One region of the Thalassotalea sp. Y01 genome, then DNA from elsewhere that is predicted to be linked to it. Evidence: predicted binding sites of a transcription regulator. Region 1 holds the regulator's gene; each other region holds the start of a gene.
What was found. Region 1 encodes MetJ, which represses methionine synthesis genes. Its sites were predicted from a motif close to TAGACGTCTAGACGTCTA; they were not measured.

Region 1 (7,984 bases):
GCTGCCACTAGCTAACTGTGAAGGTTGCTTGCTTAGTAATGTGAGTGTGTATTGCTTGATGCCGGCAACCAGCAATAAATAACTTAGTGGCACAGTCCAAATCGCATGTCTTGCCATCTTATTTTTTGCCATATTAATGGCGGATGTTTTATTACCTGTTGTTGCTTGTTCTAGGTTGGTGTTGCTATTGCGCCAATCATAGCAACAATAAATAAGCAGACCGAGCAAACAACTGCCAGTGAAATAGCCATCGATGACAAACAATAGTGAAAAGCTGACTTTATAGCTGCTTAGCGGTGCAAACCACTGCGTACCATATACCGTCAACGCATCCAGCAGCAGATGTGACATGATGGCAGTCAACAGCAATGTGTAGAGCCATTTTCGGTTGATGCGAACCTGTGCAAATAGGTACCGTTTGCAAAGTAATAATAGACCCATAAATAGGTAGGCCCATAGTGGTGCTAGTACAATAGAATGACTCTCTGCTCTATGCCAATAGGCGAGGAATTCTAAAGGATGAAGCCAAAATAATAGATAATCCAGATCAGGCAATAACGCTGCTACCGCGCCGATTGCGCTGCATTGCCATGAGGCAAGTCGATTATCATCTTGTTTGTGCTTAAACCATTGGCCAACACCAGCGCCAACGATTGCATGGGTTAATGCATCCATCAACGAATCAGCTATAACTGCCGAGTGTCGGCATGAACAATTCGGGACAACATCTTTGCTAAGCGATGCCTTGTGCGCTCGTGCCCAGGACTTTTGTCATGGATAAAATGGGCAAAACTGAACAAGTAACTCGCGGTGACGCTAATTTCAATACATATTCGGTTAAGCCCTTGTTGGCGAATGTTGGCAATATCGATAAACCATTGCACCGTGCGGCTTACTCTGGTGACGCCGTGTGCTTGTAAATGGATGTGCCCAGGTTCAAATTTGTACGCCATGATCGCTTTTAACACCGCCTTGTTGTTAGGTAAGGCTTCAAACCAGGTGATAATGGCGGTTAATAAACGCTGCTGTGAGTTTTGCTGCTGAAAGGTGGGGTTGTCATTTAGCGCCAGCATTGCATCGTCGGCACGATCGAAAATGGCTTCGGCAATAGCGTCTTTACTGCGGAACAAAGGTTTAATCTGCACCAACGGCAGCTTTAGCTCATTACTGATATCATGCATTGCAACAGCTTGCCATGAACGTTTGCTCGCTAATTGCAATGCGGTATCTATGATCTGTTGTCGCCGCTCCATTTCGTTAGGCATCGACATTTACGCTCGATTGACACATTTGCTATTAAGTATAGAAAACAGTAACTCATTGAGCGAAACATTAACGACACGGCAAACCTTAGTTATGTTTACTTATCACTGTAACCCCAAGGTGCACTTGGTGGTGTTACCGGCTTGTTTAAGTCAAAATCGACGCGAAACTCACGGCCATGACGAATCAAACGATACGAAAAGCTTTCTGGGTAGATAAACATTTGCCAAATATTGTCGTTCGATTGTGGGATCCCTTGGGCAACAAACATTTCTTTTGAGTATTGGTCCGCAGGGAAAGATTGAACTTGCGGCCAACCTGCATCTTGGCTGTGACCACCATACATAGTCAACGCGTCATTACTGCCATCTTTGTGTCGATGATCATGCTTTAACGACAAACCTGAGCCGGTTTTGGTGACAAGCCAAGTACGTGATGAGTCATCGCCAACATGAAATGGAATTTGCAGCTGACTATCGCTGCATTTGCGCACGTGCATGATCAGCGGTTTATTGGCAAATGCATCACTGTCGCTGTTATCGACAGTAACTTTTCCTGCAAATGCTTTACCACAGTGCTGTTTTATCGCATCAAAAAATGCATCTTGGCTAGTAATCGATACCAAAGGCGCTTCGGCTATGTTTTCTGTCGCCATCGTTGAGCTGGTAATTAACGTCAATAGGCAGGCAATGCTGATGGTAGATTTGTTCATATAGGTTCTCTTAAACATGAATTGCAACTGTCAACAACGGTAGCGGTTTACGCTGTCTTTGGCAACATAATAACCATAAACAGCGCACCGATATGGCAACAGGTTTTGTTATTTATGCAGGCCAATAAACTAGATATGCAAGGTTCAATATATGCGTAAATCATTTGTTACTAATAACGCTTTCTTATAACAAAATAGCCATTAAAAAATGTAACCCTTGTGAAAGTTTTCAGGTAACATTCACTATTCTAACTAAGCTTAAGCTACCCTTGTCTTTCTAAAGGAATTCGTCAATGACAGATCTGCGTCAACAAGCCCTCGATTATCATGAACAGCCTAAACCAGGCAAAATCAGTGTTGCATTAACTACCCCTGCCGAAACGGCGGATGATTTGGCTCTTGCCTATAGTCCGGGTGTCGCAGAGCCGGTACGAGAGATTGCAGAAAATCCAGATAATGTCTATCGCTATACAAACAAAGGTAATACGGTTGCGGTCATCAGTGACGGTACGGCGATTTTGGGTTTAGGTAATCTAGGTCCATTGGCTTCTAAGCCTGTTATGGAAGGCAAAGCATTGTTATTTAAGCGCTTTGCTAATATTGATTCGTTCGACATTGAAGTTAAACACAATACCATTGAAGACTTCGTTAATACCGTGGCGAATATTGCGGATAGCTTTGGTGGTATTAATCTTGAAGATATCAAAGCGCCGGAATGTTTCGTTATTGAAAAAGCCTTGATTGAACGCTGTAAGGTGCCAATTTTTCATGATGATCAACATGGTACCGCCATTGTCACTGCTGCAGGCATGCTTAATGCGTTAGAAGTACAAGGTAAACAACTAAAGCAAGCTCAAATTGTATGTTTAGGTGCTGGCGCTGCGGCCATTGCCTGCATGGAATTATTGATCACTTGCGGCGCTCAGCGTGAAAACATTTACATGCTAGATCGCAAAGGTATCGTTCATACCCGCCGTGATGACTTAAATGAGTATAAAAAATTATTTGCCAATAACACCGATAAACGCACCTTAGAAGATGCCTTAGAAGGGGCGGATGTGTTCGTTGGTGTATCAGGTCCAAATCTATTATCAGCTGAGCAATTGCAGCTAATGGCTGCAAAACCAGTTGTTTTCGCTTGCTCGAACCCAGATCCAGAAATCAAGCCGGAGTTGGCACATGCTACTCGTGATGATTTGATTATGGCAACCGGCCGTTCTGATTATCCAAATCAGGTGAATAACGTGTTGTGCTTCCCATTTATTTTCCGCGGTGCTTTAGATGTACGTTCTCGCCAAATTAACGATGCCATGAAGGTTGCTGCAGTTGATGCGATTCGAGAGATTGCCAAATTGCCTGTACCAGAAGGGGTGTTGCATGCGAGCGGTTGTAACAAACTTGAGTTTGGTAAGGACTACATTATTCCTAAACCTATGGATCCAAGACTATTGGCCAACGTTGCCTTCGCTGTCGCCAATGCCGCTGTTGAAACCGGCGTGTCGACCATAGACTTGCCTAAAAACTATATGGGTATGGGCAATAGCTAGTAAGTTAAATTACAACAATAAAAAAGCGCTGATATCAGCGCTTTTTTTTATTCAATGAATTGACATCAATGATGTTTAATCATCGTTCTCGAAGTCTGAAAAGTCGGTGATACCATTTTCTTCCAGCACTTTACGCACACTTTCAGGTAACAAGTTTTCGTTATCTTTCGCCAAATCGTTATCGCTTGGCAATGGTTGCCCGGTGAACGCGTGCAAAAACGCCTCACATAACAACTCACTATTGGTGGCGTGACGTAAATTATTTACCTGACGGCGGGTACGCTCGTCGGTCAATACTTTTAATACTCGCAGTGGAATAGATACGGTGATCTTCTTCACTTGCTCACTTTTTTTGCCGTGTGGCGCGTATGGATTAATGTACTCGCCATTCCAGTCAGCCATTTTTGCTCCCTAATAACCGTTTTTTAATTATATCTGGATGTTTTTACTCAGCTGATCAAATTGTACTGGATATGTTGTTTGAGTCAACATCTATAAGCAAAGATGTATAGATGGCTAAAACTTCTTGACCTGAGTAATTAATCCGTATAGATTTATAGACGTCTAAACATCTAATGATAAATACGGTAACAAAATTATGAAACTCGATAAATTAGCGACCATCGCGGTACAGGCAGGAATAAACAGTGATCAGCATCACGGAGCTGTCGTGCCGGCGATGCATTTATCGAGCACCTATAGCCTCAAAGGATTTAACGAAAAACGTCAATTTGACTATTCGCGCACGGGTAACCCAACGCGTCAAACGCTGGCCGAGGTTATTGCACATTTAGAAGGTGGCAGCAAAGGGGTTATTACCAGCACCGGGATGTCGGCGATTCACCTAATTTGCCAACTGCTCAGCGCGGGTGACAGATTACTGATACCGCATGATTGTTATGGCGGCAGTTACAGATTGTTTGTCCATCTAGCCAAACGTGGTCAATTTGAATTAGATGTCGTTGATCAAACCGACAGTCAAGCGCTAGCCGACGCCTTAGCCAAAAAGCCAAAACTGGTATTGGTTGAGACACCAAGTAATCCATTGTTGCGTTTAGTGGATATTAAAAAGGTTTGCGATGCCGCCAAGCAGGTAGGCGCCTTAATTGCCGTGGACAACACGTTTCTATCACCCTTATTGCAGCGCCCATTAGAGCTAGGTGCTGATATTGTTATTCATTCAACCACTAAGTTTATTAATGGTCATTCAGATATTGTCGGCGGTGCCGTTGTCACTAAAGACCCGAAATTAGGCGATGATCTGGCTTGGTGGGCAAATTGCATTGGTATTACTGGCAGTGCTTTTGATGCCTACCTGACTTTACGCGGCATCAAAACCTTGCCTGTACGTTTGCGAGCCCATCAGCAAAATAGCCAAGCGGTGGTTGCGTTGCTTACCAAGCACCAGGCTGTCGAGGCGGTTTATTATCCTGGCCTGTCGACACATCCTGGCCATGAGATAGCTAAAGCGCAACAAGCCGGTTTTGGTTCAATGTTGTCGTTTGATATTAAAGGCGATGAAAATCAGGTTCGTAAATTCTTTGCCGCTTTACAGTTGTTTACACTAGCCCAGTCTCTTGGTGGCGTAGAGTCTTTGGCTGCACACCCATCGACCATGACACACGCGGGTATGGATATAGCTGCACAAAAAGCCGCAGGTATCTCACAAACACTGATTCGCCTGTCTATAGGCATTGAAGATGCTGACGATATTGTTGCTGATTTACAGCAAGCCCTTGATGCTGCATATACTGCACCTAGTGATAAAGCCGGTGAAGGATAAGTCATGAACCAAGCAAACTCATCTTTGTTAAATATAAATAACGCGGTACAACTACCGGTAAATGTGCATAAGTTTGGTGGCAGTTCACTGGCCAATGCTGAGTGTTTATTAAGAGTTATACAAATTTTAAAGCAAGAAGCACAACTTGATGACGTCGTAGTGGTGTCAGCGAACGGTAAAACCACGGATAAGCTGTTTGCAATCATTAACTGTCAACAGAGCGAACAGCGCCAGTTATTATTAACAGAGCTACAAAATCAGCAGCAAAATTTGGTCTGTGAATTACTATCTACATCAGCGGCAGCAACCGAATGCCAGCAAATCGCTAAGGATATTACCAAGCTTGCCGAAACCGATTTTGATGATATATATCAGCGACACGATCTATTAGCGCATGGTGAAATTTGGTCAATGCGTTTGTTATCGGCGCTGATTAATGAACAGTTATGTCCATGTATTGGTGTTGACTCACGTCAAGTTTTACATCTTGACTGTGACAATGATTATCAATTGGTTGAGCATAGCTCACAACAAGCGTTTTTAACGGCTAAGCAAGCAGAAAAGTTAACGGTAATTACCGGTTATATAGCCACAGATAGCAAAAATAGAACGCAAACATTGGGCCGTAATGGCAGCGATTACAGTGCAACAATTGTTGCCAAACTTATCGGCGCAGAAAGTGTCACGCTATGGACCGATGTCGACGGTATTTACAGTGCCGATCCTCGTATTATTTCAACCGCACGCAAGCTACATCGTATTGAAAATTCAGTGGCAGCGGAGTTAGGTAGACTGGGCAATCCAGTGCTACACGCGAAAACATTAACGCCTTTGCAATGTCAGCAAATTCAATTGAATGTCGCCAGTAGTTTTTTACCCGAAGACAATGGTACTGAAATCGGTGTCTTTGGTGATATCGCCAAAAGCGAGCTATCGGTTACTCACAATAATGATCTGGTGAAAATTAACACAAATAAAGTTAGCGAGCTGTATTTGCGGCATGTGATTGCCCGCTTTGAACCGATTTACCAATGCCCTGATAAGTCGTGCTTAGTGGTGAGCCAGCAGTTTTCGCAGTTGGCGATTGAATATCTGCAACAGCATCAACTTGAGTTCAGTTACCAGCAAGTATCGTTAGTGGCTGTGGTTGGCTATCAAGTGGCGAGTCGCAGTGAAATTAAAGCACGTTTTAAACGAGTATTGCGCCACGAAGCATTGGATGCTTTGGTCGGCAGTGACAATGGTCACAGCTTGCTGGCGTTTTTAAACGAGAGCTGCAATGTCGAATTACTTAATCAAGTGCATTCCAGCATAACGAAAAATGCTCGCAATATAGGGTTAGTGGTTGCAGGTTTAGGTAATATCGGCAGCAAATTTTTAGACATGCTGCCAAAACAGTTAACACGTATCTCAAGTTTAGAAAACGTGCATTTGGTTGGCCTTGCGACATCAAAAAAAGCGCTTATTAACAACGATGGTATCGACCCAAGTCAGGCACTACCGTCATTTGCTGACGGCAGTGTTGACTATGATAATCAACAATTACTTGGTTGGTTAGAGCAACATCCGTATGACGAGTTAGTGGTTGTTGATATTACGCCGTCAGAGAGTTTTGCTCAGTTATACCAAAGTTTTTTTGAACGTGGTATCCATGTCATCAGCGCCAACAAATGCGCCGGTTCTTGCGAGCAGAGTCAATACAGCCAATTATTAGACGTGCAAAAAGATACCGGCAGTCAGTGGTTAGTTAATACCACAGTCGGCGCGGGCTTACCGGTGAATTACGCCATTAATGATCTATTGCAAAGCGGTGACAATATTCATGAAATTGCCGGTATATTTTCAGGCACTTTATCATGGCTGTTTGCTAACTTTAGCGGTGAGCAGGCATTTTCAGATTTAGTCTTAAATGCACTTGAGCAAGGTTTTACCGAGCCTGATCCGCGTGATGATTTATCTGGGTTGGACGTACAAAGAAAGTTACTTATTTTGGCCAGATTAGCTGGTTTTGAGCTTGAATTGGACAACATAGAAGTTGAAAACCTTGTGCCACCATCGTTACAACGTATTGATAAAAATGAATTCTTTACTCGCATTACAGAATTGGACGAGTATTTTGCTAATAAGTTAAATGAGGCAAAAAGTCAGCAACAGCATTTGCGTTATGTGGCTAGATTTGCCATAGATAATAACAATCTTACCGCGAAGGTTGGTTTGGAAATACTGCCGGCGGACCACGCATTTGTAAATCTGACAGCCTGCGATAATATCTTTTTATTGGTGAGTGACTGGTATCAAGAGAATCCATTGATCATACGCGGCCCTGGTGCCGGTCGAGATGTTACCGCTGGCGGCTTGCATTCTGACTTAGTTAATTTGTGCCAGCGTTTAGAACATAAGAAAAAAGAAGTTGTCATTAAGGGGATATATTAAATGAATGCTAAAGCTCGCCAACTTGATTTGTTAAATCGTACTGTCCGTGATTTGGATCGCGACTTAAATGTGTCATTTGAATTTTTTCCGCCAAACTCTGAACAAATGGAAACCACCTTGTGGAATTCGGTAGAACGTCTAGAACCGCTTAATCCTAGTTTTGTGTCAGTAACCTACGGGGCAGGCAGTGGTACCCGAGATAGAACACATGGCGTTATTAAACGAATTCAACGTGACACTAGCTTA
Region 2 (7,984 bases), on a different contig from region 1:
GTCAGTGGTGATGATGCCAACAGCTATTTGCAAGGCCAACTTACCTGTGACCTTAGTCAGCTTGTTGAAAAACAGCTATTAATCGGTGGTCATTGTGATGCCAAAGGCAAAATGTTTTCAGCATTTAGGCTTATCACCCATAATCAGGATCGTTTAATGATCCAAAGTAAAGGCTGTTTACCAAGCTCATTAACGCAATTGCAAAAGTACGGCGTGTTTGCCAAAGTAGACATTAATGAAGCTGATGATTTAGCGTTTCTGGCACTGGTTGGCCAACAAGGCGTGGCTTTTTTAGAGCAACAGTTTGGCAAAGTACCTGACTCTTTTAACCCAGTCGTTGCTGAGCAAGGCACCAGTATTATCTATATTCCCGGCAGCCTTGACCGCTACCTAATGGTCAGCGATAAAGCGCAACTGAACGATATTGCTAAGCAATGTCAGTTACCGATTTATGATCATACATTGTGGACGGCGATAGAAATTCAGTCTGGTTTTGTCCACTTAAATGAGCTAGCAGCAGGTGACTATGTACCGCAAATGGTCAATCTGCAATTGGTTAATGGCATCAGCTTTTCTAAAGGTTGTTATATGGGCCAAGAAACAGTGGCACGTATGAAATATTTAGGTAAAAATAAACGTGCATTATTTGCTTTGCAAGGCCATATCGACCAAGTTGTAACTATTGCAGATGACGCGATGCTAGAGCTACAAATGGGTGAAAATTGGCGCCGTGGTGGCAATGTTATCAGTCATTATCAAGCAGACAGCGGTGAACTATATATACAAGCGGTACTCGCTAGTGATACCGAGCCAGACGCGGTATTTCGCTTAAAAGAACACACGGATGTCACCTTTAAGCTGATGTCTTTACCTTATTCATTAGCCGAGTAACCGGCATAATTAACATTGGATCTAATATGAAAATTGCAAATAACAAAGTTGTCAACATGCACTACGCGGTTATGGATAAAGATGAAAACCTAATCGATAGCTCGTACGATCACAAACCATTGGCGTTTATCCATGGTTCAGGTTTCCTTATTCCAGGTCTTGAAGGTGCACTAGAAGGCAAGCAAGTTGGTGACAGCTTTATCGTCGATATTGCCGCTGAAGACGCATACGGTGAGCGCCACGACGGTTTAGTACAAACAGTACCTAAAGCGCTATTTGCAAGCATTGACGATCTTGATGTTGGTATGCAATTGCGTGCCCAAACGGACCAAGGCGAACAGACGGTTATCGTTATTGGTATGGACGAAGAAGAAATCACCGTTGATGGTAACCATCCTTTAGCCGGTATGGACTTGAAATTTGATGTTGAAATCATCGAAGTACGTGATGCCAGCGAAGACGAATTAGCGCACGGCCATGTTCATGGTGAAGGCGGTTGTGGCCACTAACGCCATTACTTAGGGCATTGCTTACGTCATCAATGACACCAGATAAACAGCTGAGCGCAGAATAAGTAAAAGGGTTGGTTCATCCGCCACGTTTACAGCGTTACAAAGCGGTTCACATACTAAAAAATCCCGTACAGAGTTACTGTACGGGATTTTTTCATGGGCTATTAATGCATCAGCGGTTAAGCATGGCCGACATCAGTCGATAAATGGCCTAAATCGATACCCAGTTTTTCTGCCGCTTTTTGCCAGCGCAGTTCAACCGGTGTATCAAATAAAATTTCTTTATCTGCCGGTGTAATCAACCAAGAATTGTCTTTAATTTCCTGCTCTAATTGACCAGCGCCCCACCCTGCATAACCTAAGGTCACCAAAAATTGATCCGGTGCACTTTCTGTCCCTAAGGCTTCAAGAATGTCTTTTGAGGTGGTGATCATAATATCTGAGCTCAGTTCCATTGAGCTATTCCAACCGCCTTGACTATTGTGCAATACAAATCCACGATCAGGTGCAACAGGACCACCGGCAAGAACCCGCTGCGTTAATCGGCCAGCGGTGACTTTTTCAGCGTCTATTTGTTTTAACAATTCACTAAGGGTTATGCGCACAGGCACGTTAATAACCAAGCCCATAGCGCCTTGGTCATTGTGTTCACAGATGTAGGTTACTGTCTTGTGAAAATAAGGGTCTTGCATGTTTGGCATGGCAATCAATAGATGGTTTTCCAAACTATCCATGTCCCCTCCTTAAATGCTAGGCATTGTGTTTTGAAATTATCTTATAGAGAGTATGACCGGCTAATATCGATAACAATTCTCTCTGCCTATTAATAAACATGGCGCTAAAAACAGATTTTTTCAAGCTGCCTGTTTTAAGGCAAAACAGGCAAAAAAACACAAACCCTATACGTTACTTGGCGTTAGCGACTATTTCTTCGATTGCATCAAATAATTTACCACTAATATTTATTGGATAGGCCTTTTCAATTTCGCGAATACAGGTTGGGCTGGTGACATTAATTTCAGTGATTTTATCGCCAATAACATCAAGGCCAACAAAATATAAGCCGCGCTTTTTCAATTCTGGGCCTATGGTCTCGGCAATTAATTTATCCGACGCCGACAAAGGTCGAGCTTCGCCACGACCACCCGCGGCAAGATTGCCTCGGGTTTCGCCTTGTGCAGGAATACGCGCTAAACAATACGGCATAGGCTCACCATTAACGATAAGAATACGCTTATCACCATCGACAATCTCTGGCATGTATTCTTGCACCATGGCATACATAGAGCCATGCGCGGTTAAGGTTTCGATAATGACCCCGACATTGGCTTCGCCGTCTTTCATGCGAAAGATTGATGAGCCACCCATGCCATCTAGCGGCTTGATGATCACATCTTTGTGTTGCGCGTGAAAATCGCGAATACGCGTTGCATTGCGAGTGACCAAGGTTTTAGGTGTGAATTCTGCGAACCAAGCAGTAAACAGTTTTTCATTACAGTCGCGCAGACTCTGTGGCTTATTAACGATTAATGTGCCTTGCTCTTCTGCTCGCTCAAGCATATATGTTGCGTAAATAAATTCGGTATCAAATGGCGGATCTTTGCGCATTAAAATCGCGTCCATATCGGCCAGAGCGACATCATCTGTCGACTCAATATCATACCAATGCTTAGCGTCATCAAAGACGGTCACTTTGCTAACACTTGCGCGAGCTTCGCCGTGCAACATATACAAATCCTGCATTTGCATGTAGTACAACTCATGGCCGCGACTTTGTGCTTCCAACATCATCGCCAGACTTGAGTCTTTCGCGACATTAATGTTTTCAATCGGGTCCATAACCACGCCAATTTTTAACGTCATAATAATTCCTAACTAGGGTTGGCTTGTCTTTATAAATCGCCAAACTTGCATTGTAATGCGGTAATCGCGGTAAGAGCCGCGGTTTCCGTTCTTAATACTCTAGGGCCAAGCAAAACATCGGTGAATCCGGCATGTCCTGCGTCACTGATTTCATCATTTGAAAGACCACCTTCCGGACCGATAAGTAACCTTACCGCATCCGCTTGCATAGGTAGTGTCGAGATAGAGTATTGTGCTTTGGGGTGTAGATTTAGTTTCAATTCATCGGTGTTCTCGTTCAGCCATTGTGATAACGGTTGCGCCGGCATCACTTCTGGCACTTGAGCACGACCACTTTGTTCACAAGCACTGATGACAATCTTTTGCCATTGTTGACGCTTTTTCTCAAGGCGTTCGCCACTGAGTTTGACACCACAACGCTCGGTAAACAATGGGGTAATTTGATTGACCCCCAGTTCAACAGACTTTTGTAAGGTAAAGTCCATTCGATCGCCACGAGAAATGCCCTGACCTAAATGAATGCGCAATGGTGACTCATTATCCACGGCAACCGAGTTTTCTATACGGGCAAAAGCCTGCTTTTTACTGACTTGGGTCAGCTTCGCTTGGTAGTCATGACCATCGCCATTAAACAGATAAATAATATCGTCGGTTTTTAAGCGCAGTACCCTGATCACATGGCCAAAAACATCATCGCTAAGGGCGACTTCGCTGCCGGTTGTTAATGCTCCAGGTTGGTAGAATCGATTGTTGCTCACTGAATTGACACTTATTGCTGCTATCTGCCTTACAAGATAGGGGCGATGGATGCAAAAAACAAGAGATAGAGAGGCAAATATATGATTAGATTAAAGACAAAAAAATAAGCCAGATATGAATCTGGCTTATTTAAAACAATGATATATTTTAACGGCTTACTTTAAGCCGGATGCGTCGCGTAATGCATCTGCCTTATCGGTTTTTTCCCAACTAAAGGCGGTGAAGCTGTCATCACCCACCGTCATTTCAAATGGTTCGCGACCAAAATGGCCGTACGCTGCTGTCATTTGATACATCGGATGCAGTAAGTCCAACATTTTGGTAATGCCGTATGGACGCAAGTCAAAATTCTCTCGTACCAATTTAATCAATGTATCTTCATCAACCTTACCTGTGCCGAAGGTTTCAATAGAAATAGAGGTCGGCTCTGCAACACCAATCGCATAAGACACTTGAATCTCACAACGCTCAGCAAGGCCTGATGCAACAATGTTTTTAGCAACATAGCGACCAGCGTAGGCGGCACTGCGATCAACTTTAGATGGATCTTTACCTGAGAAAGCACCACCACCATGACGAGCCATACCACCGTATGTATCAACAATGATTTTACGACCGGTTAAACCACAATCACCTACCGGACCACCAATAACAAAACGTCCTGTTGGGTTGATGAAGTATTTGGTTTGCTTGGTTAATAGCTCAGCTGGTAACACATGCTTAATGATGTTTTCCATTACCGCTTCATACAAATCTTCTTGGCTGATATCAGGGTTATGTTGGGTTGATAATACAACCGCATCAATGGCCACTGGCTTGTTATCTTCATAAACGAACGTTACTTGCGATTTTGCATCTGGGCGCAACCAAGGCAGCACGCCAGATTTGCGCATTTCAGCCTGACGCTCTACCAAACGATGTGAATAATAAAGCGGAGCTGGCATAAGTGATGGCGTTTCGCTGGTTGCATATCCAAACATTAAACCCTGATCACCTGCACCTTGTTGTTCTGGCTTAGCACGATCGACACCTTGCGCAATCTCAGGTGATTGCTGGCCAATCAAGTTCATGATGCCACAGGTTTCACCGTCAAAACCAACATCTGATGAGGTATAACCGATATCGGTAATCACTTTACGGGTGATAGATTCCAAATCAACCCACGCTTCTGTGGTGACTTCGCCAGAAATGATTGCCACACCTGTCTTAACCATGGTCTCACATGCAACGCGAGCGTGCTTATCCTGGGCGATAATCGCATCAAGTACTGCATCAGAAATCTGATCAGCAATTTTATCAGGGTGACCTTCAGATACAGACTCAGAAGTAAAATAATGTTTAGCCATGACGCCTCTTTTTAAAAACTATACTCTCAGCAGGGATAACGTCGTTACGTTTGCCTACTGATAAATGCCTAAATAATAGACAAGGAATTCGAAATTGAGAGAATTTTACCTTGCTTTCTTTCATAAATCTACACTTTTACGTCTAGACGTCTAAACTTTTTCAAGGGGTCAGAACACTTGTTCTCTTTTTCAAGTGTTCTGCCCCCTTGAAATAAGCAAAAGAGCACCCTAAGGTGCTCTGTTAATTACTATATAAAGACCAGTATGGATCAGTGTTTATTCAACGCCGTCCAGTGTTGCGCCTTTTAAGCCACCAATACCAGTTTGATCGTTACTGCGAAGTTTGATCATTAAGCGTAGATCGTTTGGTGAATCGGCGTGATGCAATGCATCGGTGTAACTGATATCACCGGATTCATACAAATCAAACAGCGCCTGATCGAAAGTTTGCATGCCCAATTCACGAGATTTAGTCATTACCTCTTTGATCTGACCGACATCGCCTTTTTTGATTAACTCAGCGATATAAGGTGAGTTCAATAGAATCTCGATAGCAGCGCGGCGACCATGACCGTCACGGGTCGGTACCAACTGCTGGGCGACAATACCGCGTAAATTCAAGGCTAAATCAAACTGTAATTTTTGATGTTGCTCGGCGGGTACCAAGTGCATGATTCGGTCAATTGCTTGGTTGGCATTGTTAGCATGCAGTGTAGCAATACATAAATGGCCGGTTTCAGCAAAGCTTAGTGCATGCTCCATGATTTCTTGCGAGCGAATCTCACCAATCAGAATAACATCTGGCGCTTGACGCAATGAGCTCTTCAAAGCAGCATCAAAGGATTCAGTATCCATGCCGACTTCGCGTTGAGTGATCATTGAACGGGCATGATCATGAACAAATTCCACCGGATCTTCGATGGTTAATATGTGACCACGCGCATTACGGTTACGATAACCAATTAACGACGCCATTGACGTTGACTTACCCGTACCGGTACCACCGACAAACAATACCAAGCCACGTTTTGACATCACCAAGTCTTTCAATACCTGTGGCAAGCCTAGCTTGTCGACATCCGGTATATCGGTAACGATGCGACGAATAACCATGCCCGGCATTTCGCGTTGCCAAAACGCTGAAATACGAAAACGGCCAATGCCATCTACGGCGATAGCGTAGTTACATTCTTTGGTCGCTTCATATTCAGCTTTGTTCTTGTCATTCATCGAGCTTAAGACAAGATCAAGTGCCTCATCATAACTGAGAACCTTTTCATCAATGGCGACTAGCTCGCCATTGATTTTGGCACTGGCAGCAAGGTTTACGGTGATAAATAAATCCGATGCATCTTGGCTGACCATATTGCTTAACAGTTCGTGTAAATACATCTCTCAACCTTAGTAAACTTTAAACTGATTCTTATCAGCTGCTTTTGCCATCGCGTCTTCACGGGTGATCAGGCCACGACTCAATAAGCCTTGTAAACATTGATCCATGGTTTGCATACCATGTGACATGCCGGTTTGAATTGCCGAGTACATTTGCGCAATCTTATCTTCACGAATCAGGTTACGAATCGCTGGGATACCGACCATGATTTCGTGTGCAGCAACACGGCCACCACCGACTTTCTTAATCAGTGTTTGCGAGATTACCGCACGCAATGATTCAGACAACATAGAGCGAACCATGTCTTTTTCTTCACCAGGGAATACATCAACAATACGGTCAATGGTTTTCGGTGCAGAGGTGGTATGCAAGGTACCAAATACTAAGTGACCGGTTTCTGCCGCGGTCATCGCAAGACGAATGGTTTCAAGGTCACGCATCTCACCAACCAGAATAACATCGGGATCTTCACGTAGCGCACTACGCAAAGCGTTGCTAAAGCTTAACGTATCACGGTGCACTTCACGTTGGTTAATTAGACATTGTTTGTTGTCGTGAACGAATTCGATTGGGTCTTCGATTGTTAGAATGTGATCGCGCTTAGATTCGTTGATGTAATCCACCATCGCTGCCAAGGTTGTTGATTTACCCGAACCCGTAGGACCGGTTACCAATACTAAACCACGAGGGTTTTCAGAGATTTGGCGGAAAATATCTGGGCAACCCAACTCATCCAATGATAAAATTTTACTTGGGATGGTACGAAATACAGCAGCAGGGCCTCGGTTCTGATTGAACGCATTTACCCTAAAACGAGCTAGGTTTGGCACTTCAAAGGAGAAATCCACTTCAAGGTTTTCTTCGTATTCTTTGCGCTGACGATCGGTCATGATGTCATACACTAGAGCATTTACATCTTTGTCTTCTAGCGGTGGAATGTTAATCTTACGTACATCGCCATCAACACGAATAGCGGGTGGCATACCGGTGGAAAGGTGTAAATCTGATGCGTTGTGTTCAACACTAAACGCTAAAAGTTCGGTAATATCCATAATATTCCTAATTAATTATTGTTATCCAGAATAAAAACTATGAGTCTAATCGCTGATAATCTGCGCAAGGTTTTGACATCTATTGAGCAGTCATGCTGCCAGTCTAACCGCCAGGTTAATTCTGTAAATTTGTTGGCAGTAAGTAAAACCAAACCTGCTGAAAGCATC
Region 3 (7,984 bases), on a different contig from region 1:
CGGTGAATTCAACTTTTTATATTGGGTACCATCATTGATGCCCAAGCCCGCTTGACGGCGAAAATGTTCAAATGAATTTAGCGCGCATATTGTGGCCGAGCATAATACGGCAGCATCACACTTATCCCACAAATTATCCTGCAGCATAAAGCCAACCTCAATAGGCGAGGCACTGACCATATAATCATCGCGCTTACCGGATGTTTTTTCTATCCATCGCGCTAAGGGCGCGCCTTTGTCGCTGTCTTGTTTGGCGTACATGGACCAGATCTTTTCGAGGTTTTCTACCCGTTGTATTTCAAATCCAGCCTCAGCTAACAGTGGTTCAGCACGGTACATTTGCACGTTGCCATCTTTGACTTCTTCAAGCAGTAAATTGTATAGCTTATTGATTTCGCTTAACGATTTTTTACTGGCACTGGCAATGTCTTCACCGAGGTGTCGCAATTCATCGGGCACGACGCCGTTTTCAAAACGAAATTGCTTATCTTGTGAAAAAAACAGGTTTTGGTTGGCATCGAAAAATTCATTGACCTTTTTCAGATCGGTAATGATCTCCTCACTTAAATCAGCGATTTTTAGTGAAGGGGATATGGTGCGATCTGTGGTTGATAATTTATTGATTTTATCCGCTGTAGGACTTAAGCGTTGTAACCATTCAATCGCGCCTTTAACCGTTGCCATGGCACTGGCATGATCTCGGGTAATATCTGGTAAGTGGTGCGCTTCGTCAATGATATAGACGCTATCTTCTGGTTCAGTGAGAATCTTACCGCCGCCCAATTCAAGATCGGCAAGCAACAAACTGTGATTTACCACCAACACATCAGCAACATCCATGCGTTCGCGCGCCTTATGAAATGGACATTGAGTGTGTTCATTAAGGTGGCGTAAACAACTGTGTTTATCGCTTTGTATAAATTGCCATATATGATTTGGAATTGGCGTTGGCCAAGAGTCTCTATCGCCTTGCCATTTACCATTGGCCAAAGCCTTGTCGAGACGCTTTAATAGGTCGGTATCTTGTTTGGTTGGCTTTTGCTCAAACATAGCCACTTGACCGGCATCACTGTCATTATGGTTTGCTAAGGCAAGCTTTTGTGCACAGACATAACGTTGCCGACCTTTTACCAAGCAAAAGTCGAAGACAAAACCTGCGTGCTTTAAAATAAACGGCAAATCTTTATTGACCAATTGTTCTTGTAAGGCAACCGTTGCCGTAGAAATAATGACTTTCTTTTTACGCTTTTTCGCCAAGGGGATGGCACCAAGGCAATAGGCTAATGATTTACCCGTACCTGTACCGGCTTCAATGACGATATGACGGGTATTCTTATCGTACTCTCCAGCAATGGTTTTAGCGATTTCGGCTATTAGGTATGCTTGTTCTTTGCGAGGACTAAAATTGTCTAGACTTTCGCCAATTCGCTTGTAGGCAGAGCGAATTAACTCCTTGGTTTTGTCACCTAGCATAAAATAATTATTTCCAACGGCGCATGTCTCGAATATACTGCTGTATATATTAACAGGTTTATTTGTAATTACACCTAAATAATGGCAAACACAATCAAAAAAGGATTTGTTCTCACTCGTCAAAGTCGTGATGTGGCGAGAATGATGCAGTTGACCTATTGGTTACAGACCGAAGATGGCCCGGTTAAGTTAACCGTCGACGGTGAAAAAGCCATTTTCTTTGTTCAAACCACAAGCGTTGAGAGTGCTAAAACCTACCTAAAACAAGCTGGTATCAACTTTCTTAGTAAACAACTATCGTTAAAATCCTTTGCTGGTGAAACCGTTGCGGGCTTTTATTTTAGCTCCATAGCCGCGTTTTATCGTGCACGAGAAGTGCTCAATGATGCTGGCATTAAATGCTACGAAGATGACGTACGTCCTGAAGATCGTTTTATCATGGAACGATTTATTAATGGTGCGTGTGAATTCACCGGTAATTTCAGTCACGCCCATGGTTTTTTGCATGCCGCTAATGCGCAAGTGCGCAGTTGTGAGTTCACGCCAAACTTGCGAATGTTGTCGGTAGACATCGAATGTTCTTTTGATGGCGAGTTATATTCTATTGGCGCCTATGGTGAAAGCGCGGATGGTTCTGTGATTAAAAAGGTGCTGATGATTGGCGAACCAGAACAAGACAGTGACGATTATATCGAATGGATCGATGATGAATACGAGTTGTTAATGCGCTTTATCGGTTTTATTAATGACGTTGATCCAGATGTGCTTATTGGTTGGAATGTCATAAATTTCGATTTTAAGTTATTGCAAAAACGATGTGATTTAAACAATATAAAATTTGCCATAGGCCGAGATGGCAGCAATCCTCATTGGCGTAAAAATCGACAATCTCAAGAACAACATTTTATTGATATTGCTGGGCGAGTGGTTATTGATGGTATCGATATGCTGCGCTCGGCAACCTATAGTTTTCCAAGCTTTGCCTTAGAAAACGTCGCGCAAACATTACTGGGGATAGGCAAAGATATTGACGATGTCGATAATCGAGCTGCAGAAATCACCCGAAAGTTTCTCTACCAAAAGCAACAACTCGCCAGTTACAACCTCGAAGATTGCCGTTTGGTGTGGCTGATTTTTGAGAAAACCCAATTGCTTGATTACGCCATTTTACGCACCCAACTAACGGGTCTTGAACTGGATCGAATTGGCGGCAGTGTTGCCGCATTCACTAATTTGTATTTGCCTAGGTTACATCGAGCAGGATATGTCGCGCCAAACATGGGGGATGGCCGTAGTGATTTAGTGTCTCCCGGTGGTTTCGTCATGGACTCGACGCCGGGTCTGTACCAAAACGTCTTGGTACTTGATTTTAAAAGCCTGTACCCAAGCATTATCCGCACCTTTAATATTGACCCCATGGGCATGGTTGAAGGTATTAGCGATCACCTGCAAGGTCTAGATGAGCAGGTTATTCCCGGCTTTGATGGTGCGTGGTTTTCACGAGAGAAACATTTTTTACCTGACATTATTACCTCGTTATGGAAAGAGCGTGATAAGGCAAAAGCGCAAAACAATGCGCCACTATCTCAGGCCATTAAGATCATCATGAATAGCTTTTATGGTGTCTTGGGCTCCAATGGCTGTCGCTTTTTCGATCCTCGTTTATCAGGGGCTATTACCAAGCGTTCCCATGAACTATTAAATTTAACCAAAGACTGGATCGAAGAGTTGGATTATCGGGTTATATATGGAGATACCGATTCGATTTTTATCAGTATTGGTGACGATAAAGACGATCAACAAAGTCAGCAAATTGGCAAAGAGATGATGCATTTAATCAATGACAAAATGCAACGCCATCTGCGTCAAGCGTTTCACATTGAATCATCGCTAGAAATTGAATTTGAAACCCATTTTCACACCTTCTTAATGCCAACGGTACGAGGTCAGGATATTGGCACTAAAAAGCGCTATGCTGGCCTCGTGGGTAGAGGTGAGCAAGAAAAGCTTATTTTTAAAGGTTTAGAGAGCGTACGCACTGATTGGACTCAATTGGCAAAAGACTTTCAGCGGACTTTGTATCTTAAGGTTTTTAACGGCGAGCCTGTTGAGGAGTACATTCGAGATATTGTCGAGCGAACCTTAGCAGGGGAGTTTGATGACAAATTAGTGTATCGAAAGCGCATTAGACGACAGTTAGAGCAATATCAAAAAAATGTCCCTCCACATGTTAGAGCGGCAAGAGACGCCGACCAACAAAACCAACAACAAGGCAAACCGTTACGCTATCAACAACGTACCTGGATTGAATATGTCTATACCAAAGAAGGGCCACAGGCATTGGAATACTTGCGCAGTAAAATAGACTATCCGTTGTACATTGAGCGTCAATTGGGCGCGGTTGCCGATGGCATTCTACCGTTTATTGGTAAACACTTTAGCAATATCATCGACGATCAAATGCAGTTGTTTTAAAAATATCTGCCATTTATGACTGACATGGTATACCATGTTTAGATGGCTAGATTGCTAAATTTTATAGCATTGTTACTAACACGTGCAGTGTAAGTCGAGCACACAAGCCATTATAAACGTTCGATAAATAACGTTTTTGCTTACCAAGTACCGTTAACAGCTTGGCTGATTAAGCAAATCAGTAAAACAAGCAAAGTCAGTAGTGCAACGAATAAACATACGTTGCAGACATAAGTAATAAACATAACTAGCTAACATACGTAATCAGCATAAGTAACAAGCATATGAAAAAAGATACTAAAATCGTTAATGCCGGTCGCAAGTCAAAATGGACCCAAGGTATGGTAAACCCACCGGTATACCGTGCCTCTACAATCGTATTTGATTCCGTTAAAGAAATGAAACATGCGGCTGTAAACCGAGCCAAACAAGTACCGTTTTATGGCCGTCGTGGCACGCCAACAACCTTTGCCTTTGCTGATGCAATGACAGAGTTAGAAGGCGGCGCAGGTTGTTATGTCTACCCTTGTGGCACCGCGGCGATTACCAGTGCGATTTTATCTTTTGTTAAAAGTGGCGATCATATTTTAATGGTCGATACCGCTTATGAACCGACTCGTGATTTTTGCAGCAAAACGCTGGCTCGTATTGGCGTTGACGTTACTTATTATGATCCGATGATTGGCCGTGATATTGGCGATTTAATTCAAGACAATACCAGTATTGTGTTTTTAGAATCACCGGGCTCACTAACCATGGAAATACAAGACGTACCGGGTATATGTCAGGTTGCGCATCAGAAGAACGAAGACATAGTGGTCATGCTTGATAATACTTGGGCGTCACCTATACACTTCCAGCCGTTTGAATACGGCGTTGATGTGTCTGTACAAGCAGCAACCAAATATGTGGTCGGTCATTCGGACTGTATGTTGGGAACAGCCACGGCTAATAAAAAATGTTGGCCTGTGCTGCGAGAAAACTCGTATTTACTGGGGCAATGTGCGTCACCGGATGACATATATTTGGCAATGCGCGGTATTCGTACCTTGGGTGTTCGATTAAATCAGCATCAACAGGCATCATTAAAAGTTGCAACATGGTTGCAGACACGCCCAGAAGTTGAAACTGTGTTGCACCCGGCCTTAGAATCGTGCCCTGGACATGAGCATTTTAAACGAGACTTTGTTGGTGGTAATGGATTGTTTTCCTTTGTCTTGAAACAGTCTAATCCACAAGCGTTAAATGCGATGTTAGATGGCATGCATCATTTTAAAATGGGGTTTTCGTGGGGGGGCTATGAAAGCTTGATTTTAGCTAATTCGAATATTAAATCGATGCGCACAGCTACCAATTGGCTGTACAGTACACCATTAGTTCGTTTGCATATTGGATTAGAAGATGTCGATGACTTGATTGCTGATTTAGACGCCGGATTTAGTCGTTTAAATGCACTACTTTAATGTTGTCTGGCAATATCACCTTTAAAATTTGGCATTCATCGGATTTTCTCCTACATTCAACGCTAAAGAGGGAACCGATTCTTTATGCCTCTATCTAATGCATGATTTGCGTTAATTCACGTTATTTCCTTTGAACAGGTCCTGACAACGCAAAGTTTTTGATTTGTAAAGCAGGATCTTTTATAAAGCCATAGTCAGTTCTAGATTACAGGAGTTCTATGAAAACTGAACAAAACTTTATCGGCAGCTTTTTCAAGCTAGAATCCGCCGGTGGTATTATTTTGATGGTGGCGGCCGTATTGGCAATGATTTGCGCCAATACATCGTTATCTGTGTATTATGATTTAATCCTCGACACCCCGGTCGAAGTCAGAGTAGGGCCACTTGAAGTGGCTAAACCATTATTGCTTTGGATCAACGATGGTTTAATGGCGATATTCTTTTTCTTGGTCGGTCTTGAGCTAAAACGAGAGCTCATAGAAGGCGAATTAAAAGAACGCAAAAATATTATATTACCTGGTGTTGGCGCAATAGGTGGTATGTTAGTTCCTGCGCTGGTTTATGTGTATTTTAATTACCAAGATCCAGTCAACATCAAAGGTTGGGCGATCCCAGCGGCAACGGATATCGCCTTTGCTTTAGGTGTATTAACACTACTCGGCTCGCGTGTTCCGGCTACTGTTAAGATTTTCCTTACTTCATTAGCCATTTTTGATGACATAGGCGCGATTATTATTATCGCCTGTTTCTATACCGATGATATCTCGTTTATCTCATTAGTGATCGTTGCGGTTTGCGTACCAATATTATGGTTTTTGAACCACCGCAAAGTGGAAGCACGCAGTTTGTATTTGATGATCGGTGTTGTGATGTGGGTTGCGATGTTGAAGTCCGGTGTACATGCGACGTTAGCTGGTGTTTTAGTGGCGTTATTTATTCCGTTAAAATCTAAATCTGACCCAGATTTTTCACCATTGAAATCGTTAGAACATGATTTGCATTCGGTCGTGGCATTCTTTGTATTGCCTGTGTTCGCATTTGCTAATGCTGGATTGAACTTGTCAGGGGTATCGGCGGAAGATGTGCTGCATCCGGTCCCTATGGGTATTGCTATGGGGTTATTAATTGGTAAGCAGGTAGGGGTATTTGGTATGTGTTATCTTGCGGTTAAGATGAAATTAACCGAATTACCAAAAGGCATGAATTTTAAAACGCTATACGGTACAGCGGCATTGTGTGGTATTGGTTTTACCATGAGTTTGTTTATCGGTTCTTTAACGTTCGAAGCCACCGATATGGACAAGCTGTTTGATGAGCGATTAGGTATTGTTGTTGGCTCGTTGCTATCTGGCATCATTGGCTATCTTATTTTATCTTATTCGTTAAAAAAACCTGATGCAGATGTTGATGCAGTCACAGAGGTAAAAAGCTAAGCTCCTTCACAACACACAAAAAAGGCGGGATTATCCCGCCTTTTTTTGTGTGTTGTACTGTGGTGAGTGCAGCGATGTGACACACTCTATATAGCTATAATGGATGTTTTAAAATGGCTACTTTTTACCGAGTAACGTGAATATTTTATCGGCAATGTCAGTGTTTTCTTGATGACCAATGAAATTTTCTGCGCCGTTTCCGAAGGCATATACTGGTACGTCGAGACCGGTATGTCCTGAACTTGTCCAACCGGCCCCTGTTTTTAAGTCTATGATTTCTTTAATAAAGCCATAGTAACGCGTAACCAGCTTTTCCTTGGTTTTTGTTTTGTTTAATTGCTTATCTAGCACTTCTTGCTGATTTTCCAGACGCAAGGTAACAAAATGACTTTGCTCAGATTCAGACAACTTAAAACCAAGCGATGAGGAAAGATCATCGATGTTGAGTTCATCACTTGCTAATTGTTTTGCTAAGGCCAGAGGTGATTTGCTGAGTTTGTTGATGATTTTAGGTTGCCAGTTATATTTGCCGCTACTGCCAATGCTCATACCACCTGTATTGTGATCAGCCGTTAGTACCACTAGGGTGTTTGGATGTTTAGCAACATAGGCGTGTAAAAACTCCATAGTCATCGCCAAATCATGCATTTCACCCATGGCATAAGCCATATCATTGGCATGTCCGCCCCAATCAACCTGAGACGCCTCGACTAACAAAAAGTAGCCATTGCTATTGTCTAAGGCTTTTACCGCCGCTTTGGTCATCTGTGTTAATGGGTTTTGATAATTCAGGTCGACATTATTATCAATCGCGACAGGTGCGAATAAACCCAATAATTTATCACCTGATTGTACGTTGTTGAGCTGCGTAAATTCGCTGAGGTATTGATAACCTTGTTCGTTGAACTCGGCAATTAAGTTGCGGTCTTCACGCTGAAAGTAACTTACACCTCCGCCTAACATAACATCCGCTTTCAGTTCACCGTCGATGGTGGAGTCAAGGTAGTCATCGGCGATAGCGTTATAGTTTCTACGGCTTTCATTTTTTGCGATGTACGATGCCGGGGTTGCATGAACAATTTGTGAGGTAACAGCAATGCCTGTGCGTTTGCCACGTTGCTTAGCGTATTCCAGTACGGT

Region 2: metK (methionine adenosyltransferase) is a predicted target of MetJ. The motif match lies at 5,507-5,524, and genes of this name have one in related genera.
Region 3: HII16_RS03715 (cystathionine beta-lyase) is a predicted target of MetJ. The motif match lies at 3,988-4,005, and genes of this name have one in related genera.

The regions. Positions count from the first base shown of each region.
Region 1 covers NZ_JABBXG010000007.1:189,733-197,716, forward strand. The annotation lists gene HII16_RS11860 (metal-dependent hydrolase) at 1-675, opposite strand, end outside; gene HII16_RS11865 (TetR/AcrR family transcriptional regulator) at 687-1,271, opposite strand; gene HII16_RS11870 (hypothetical protein) at 1,361-1,942, opposite strand; gene HII16_RS11875 (malic enzyme-like NAD(P)-binding protein) at 2,269-3,522, shown strand; gene metJ (met regulon transcriptional regulator MetJ) at 3,598-3,924, opposite strand; gene metB (cystathionine gamma-synthase) at 4,121-5,305, shown strand; gene metL (bifunctional aspartate kinase/homoserine dehydrogenase II) at 5,309-7,738, shown strand; gene metF (methylenetetrahydrofolate reductase) at 7,739-7,984, shown strand, end outside.
Region 2 covers NZ_JABBXG010000012.1:51,883-59,866, forward strand. The annotation lists gene ygfZ (tRNA-modifying protein YgfZ) at 1-891, shown strand, start outside; gene HII16_RS15185 (peptidylprolyl isomerase) at 918-1,400, shown strand; gene HII16_RS15190 (YqgE/AlgH family protein) at 1,583-2,137, opposite strand; gene gshB (glutathione synthase) at 2,310-3,266, opposite strand; gene rsmE (16S rRNA (uracil(1498)-N(3))-methyltransferase) at 3,296-4,024, opposite strand; gene metK (methionine adenosyltransferase) at 4,181-5,371, opposite strand; gene HII16_RS15210 (PilT/PilU family type 4a pilus ATPase) at 5,648-6,763, opposite strand; gene HII16_RS15215 (type IV pilus twitching motility protein PilT) at 6,773-7,816, opposite strand; gene HII16_RS15220 (YggS family pyridoxal phosphate-dependent enzyme) at 7,856-7,984, shown strand, end outside.
Region 3 covers NZ_JABBXG010000002.1:189,115-197,098, reverse strand. The annotation lists gene dinG (ATP-dependent DNA helicase DinG) at 1-1,473, opposite strand, end outside; gene HII16_RS03720 (DNA polymerase II) at 1,555-3,948, shown strand; gene HII16_RS03715 (cystathionine beta-lyase) at 4,233-5,411, shown strand; gene nhaA (Na+/H+ antiporter NhaA) at 5,630-6,844, shown strand; gene HII16_RS03705 (alkaline phosphatase) at 6,962-7,984, opposite strand, start outside.